DNA from 2 places in the Salmonella sp. A1325 genome. Region 2 is predicted to be linked to the other one. Evidence: predicted binding sites of a transcription regulator. Region 2 holds the regulator's gene; the other holds the start of a gene.
What was found. The regulator sigma-54, encoded in region 2, starts transcription at its own class of promoters, with help from an activator protein. The targets are predictions, from matches to a motif close to GTTGGCACANNTTTCGCTNT.
Positions count from the first base shown of each region.

Region 1: norV (anaerobic nitric oxide reductase flavorubredoxin) is a predicted target of sigma-54. The motif match lies at 1,065-1,084, and genes of this name have one in related genera.

Region 1 covers NZ_JAMLWO010000002.1:119,374-121,781, forward strand. Annotated here, with positions in the region: gene norR (nitric oxide reductase transcriptional regulator NorR) at 1-943, opposite strand, end outside; gene norV (anaerobic nitric oxide reductase flavorubredoxin) at 1,129-2,408, shown strand, end outside.
Region 2 covers NZ_JAMLWO010000016.1:33,270-35,677, forward strand. Annotated here, with positions in the region: gene hpf (ribosome hibernation promoting factor) at 43-330, opposite strand; gene rpoN (RNA polymerase factor sigma-54) at 353-1,786, opposite strand; gene lptB (LPS export ABC transporter ATP-binding protein) at 1,834-2,408, opposite strand, start outside.

The DNA.
Region 1 (2,408 bases), on a different contig from region 2:
GATCGTCGCCGACGCGCTGAATATCGCCATACTGCAACACGCGAAGTAGCTTGGCCTGTAGCGCCAGCGACAGTTCGCCAATCTCATCCAGAAACAGCGTACCGTTATCTGCCATTTCGAACTTACCGCTACGATTACTGATAGCCCCGGTAAAAGCCCCTTTTACATGACCAAACAACTCGCTCTCCGCCACGCTTTCCGGCAGCGCGGCGCAGTTGAGATAGACCAGCGGATTGACCGCTCTGGGGGAGCCCTGGTGAATAGCTTTCGCCACCAGCTCTTTACCGGTCCCCGTTTCACCGCCGATCAGCACGTTAAGATCGGAGCCCGCCACAATCTCGATCTCTTTTTTCAACTGCGTCATCGCAGGCGACAGGCCGATCATGTGCGTCTCTTTTATCGGTTCAAACACGCCTGACGACCCCGGCAGCATGTTCTGGCTTTCCAGTTGTTCAATTAACAGCGCATTACTCAATGCCCCGGCGGCCAGCGCGGCGACAAGCCGTAGTTCTTCATCGCTAAATACCTCGAACTGCTCCGGCGTCATAGCATCAAGGGTCAGCGCACCGATGAGGTTCTGTCCGGCAAACAGCGGCAGACCAACACAGGCGTGGACTTTCAGGCTTTCCTGTCCGGGAATTAACCCGTCATACGGATCGGGTAAATCGCTATCAGCCGGAAAACGCACCACGTCCCCCGCGCGGGCGATGGCTTCCAGGCGCGGATGCCCTTCCAGGGTAAAACGTCTGCCGAGGACGTCCTGCGCCAGGCCATCAATCGCCAGTGGAATAAATTGTCGTGATTCATAACGCAACAGCGCCGAGGCGTCGCACGCCAGCACCTGACGCAGCGTAGTAATCAGCCGCTGAAAACGATCCTGATGCCCAATACCGCGTTGTAACTCAATGGCGATGCCCGCCAATACCTCCACGGAAAAACTCATGGTTACCTCATTGTCATTTTGACAATCTATAGTGTCATATTGACAGCATCATTTATAGTCTTTTTGACTATATCAAAAATACAAACTTATTATAACTTCATATAAATCAATAAGATGTAAAGTTGGCACACTACCTGCTATAAGCAAAACAACTTTTTGCAAACGTTGAATGAATTGAGGTGGTTATGTCTATTCTGGTTAAAAATAATATTCATTGGGTTGGTCAGCGCGACTGGGAAGTACGTGATTTTCACGGCACTGAATACAAAACTCTGCGCGGCAGCAGCTATAACAGCTATCTCATTCGTGAAGAAAAGAATGTGCTGATCGATACCGTCGATCATAAGTTTAGCCGTGAGTTTGTGCAAAATCTGCGCAGTGAAATCGACCTCGCGGACATCGACTACATCATCATTAACCATGCCGAAGAAGACCATGCAGGCGCGCTGACCGAACTGATGGCGCAGATCCCGGACACGCCTATCTACTGTACCGCCAACGCCATTGACTCTATCAACGGCCATCACCATCACCCGGAATGGAATTTTAAGGTGGTGAAAACCGGCGATACGCTGGATATCGGCAACGGCAAGCAGTTGATCTTCGTGGAAACGCCGATGCTGCACTGGCCGGACAGCATGATGACCTATATGACCGGCGACGCGGTGTTATTCAGCAACGACGCCTTTGGTCAGCACTATTGCGACGAGCGCCTGTTCAATGATGAAGTGGACCAAACCGAACTGTTTGAACAATGCCAGCGCTACTACGCCAATATCCTGACGCCGTTCAGCCGTCTGGTAACGCCAAAAATTACCGAAATCCTCGGCTTCAACCTGCCGGTGGATATGATTGCCACCTCACACGGCGTGGTATGGCGCGACAACCCAACGCAAATCGTGGAACTGTATCTGAAATGGGCGGCAGATTATCAGGAAGATCGTATCACTATTTTCTACGATACCATGTCGAACAATACTCGCATGATGGCGGATGCCATCGCACAGGGTATCAATGAAGTGGACCCCAACGTGGCGGTCAAAATCTTTAACGTCGCCCGCAGCGATAAAAATGAAATATTGACCAACGTCTTCCGTTCGAAAGGCGTGCTGGTCGGCACTTCTACCATGAACAACGTGATGATGCCGAAAATCGCTGGTCTGGTGGAAGAGATGACCGGCCTGCGCTTTCGCAACAAACGCGCCAGCGCCTTCGGTTCTCATGGCTGGAGCGGCGGCGCGGTGGATCGACTGTCCACGCGCTTACAGGATGCCGGTTTTGAAATGTCCCTGAGTCTGAAAGCAAAATGGCGTCCGGATCTGGATGCGCTGGAGCTGTGCCGTCAGCACGGTCGCGACATCGCGCGTCAGTGGGCGCTTGCTCCGCTGCCGGAAACCACACAGAAAACCGCGCCAGTCGAAGAAACCACAACCTACGCCGCCGCAGACCTCGGCCCTAAAATGCA
Region 2 (2,408 bases):
TCACACAACAGGCCGTCCTGCACTGGCTAACTGCCCGGACAATTAGTGTTGTTTCAGTTTATCTTTATGCCTGGTTAACTGCCTTGCCAGTTTATCAATCAAGCCGTCAATGGCGGCATACATATCCTGGCCTTCCGCGCTGGCGTGAATTTCGCCGCCGTTAACGTGTAGCGTCGCATCCGAGATATGCGTGACCTTCTCCACTTTCAACACCACGTATACCTGATTAATCCGCTCAAAATACTGTTCAAGTTTGGCGAATTTTGTCGTCACAAATTCACGCAGGGCTTCAGTAATTTCGACATTATGTCCGGTGATATTGAGCTGCATAGTGTCTTCCTTATCGGTTGGGTCAAACCAGCTGTTTGCGTTGGTTTGACGGCGGAATGGATAAAGACTCTCGGTACTTCGCAACAGTGCGGCGCGCCACCATGATACCTTGTTCTGACAGCAGAGAGGTTAACTTGCTGTCGCTCAGTGGTTTCGCGGGGTTTTCCGCCGCAATTAACTTCTTCACCAGCGCGCGAATCGCGGTGGAAGAGGCTTCGCCTCCGCCTTCGGTATTGACGTGGCTGGAAAAGAAATATTTGAGTTCAAAAATACCGCGCGGGCTGTGCAAATACTTCTGCGTGGTCACGCGGGATATGGTGGATTCGTGCATCTCGACGGCCTGGGCGATATCCGCCAGTACCATCGGTTTCATATATTCTTCGCCCTGTTCAAAAAAGGCTTGCTGTTGCTCGACGATGCAGCGACTGACGCGCAGCAGCGTGTCGTTGCGGCTTTCAAGGCTTTTTATCAGCCATTTCGCATCCTGTAAATTACTGCGGATGAACTGGCTGTCGGCATCGTTGCGCGCGCTATTGCACATGGCGGCATAGTGCTGGTTAATCTGTAAACGGGGAATACTGTCGCTATTAAGCTCCACCGTCCAGCGACCGTTATGCTTGCGTACCAGCACATCCGGGATAACGTACTCCGGCTCGCCGGTCTGGATCGATTGGCCGGGTCTGGGATCGAGCGACTGAATCAGGTTTACCGCCTCTTTCAGCACCTCTTCTTTTAGTCGGGTAACGCGCATCAACGTGCGGAAATCGTGGTTGGCCAGCAGATCAAGGTGATCGCAGATAATGAGCCGCGCCTCTTCCAGCCACGGCGTGGATTTGTCGAATTGTGAAAGCTGGATCAGCAGACAGTCGCGAAGATCTTTTGCCGCGACGCCCACCGGATCAAAACGCTGAATACGCTTCAGGACGGCTTCGACCTCATCGAGATCCACCTCTACATCGCCCATGCTTTCGCGAATTTCATCCAGGGATACGGTGAGATAGCCGGTATCATCTACCGCGTCGACAATGGATGTCGCAATAGCGCGATCGGTGTCCGAGAAGGGCGTTAGCTCAACCTGCCACATCAGATAATCCTGCAACGACTGCGTCGTTTCACCCTGATAGACGGGCAGCTCATCGTCGATATAATCGCCGCTGGGGCCGGACGGCGTCCCGGCGGTGTAAATTTCATCCCAACTGGCGTCAAGCGGCAGCTCTTCCGGCATCTCTTTTTGTTCGAGCGCGTCGGCGGTATCGAGAGGATCGTTATCCTGAGGTTGCTGAGTGTCGATTTCGTCATGAAGATCGGTTTGCTCAAGCAGCGGGTTATTTTCCAGCGCTTGCTGGAGTTCCTGCTGAAGTTCCAGCGTAGACAACTGCAACAGACGGATAGCCTGTTGTAGCTGAGGCGTCATCGCCAGTTGTTGGCTAAGCCTGAGTTGCAAACCTTGCTTCATATTCAGAGTCGTTTTCTCCCGCTAGAGCAGCATAGCCCTCTACCCTATCAGAGTCTGAAGTCTTCCCCAAGATATACACGCTTAACGTGTTCGTCTTGCAGGATTTCTGTCGGCGTACCGTGGGCAATAAGGTGGCCCTGGCTCACGATATAGGCACGTTCACAGACTGCCAGCGTCTCACGGACGTTATGGTCGGTGATCAGCACGCCGAGCCCGCTATCGCGCAGATGCTCGATAATGCGTTTGATGTCGATAACGGAAATCGGGTCAACGCCGGCAAAGGGTTCATCCAGCAGGATAAATTTGGGATTAGCGGCCAACGCGCGGGCTATTTCTACACGACGGCGTTCACCACCGGACAGCGCCTGTCCCATGCTGTCGCGCAGATGCTCGATATGAAACTCTTCCATCAGCTCGTTGGCGCGGTCTTCTCGCTGTTCTGCGGTCAAATCGTCACGAATTTGCAGTACCGCCATCAGGTTATCAAATACGCTGAGACGGCGGAAAATAGAGGCTTCCTGCGGCAAATAGCCGATACCGCGGCGCGCACGCGCGTGCAGCGGCAGCAGACTGATATCTTCATCATCGATGATGATATTGCCCGCGTCACGCGGCACGATAC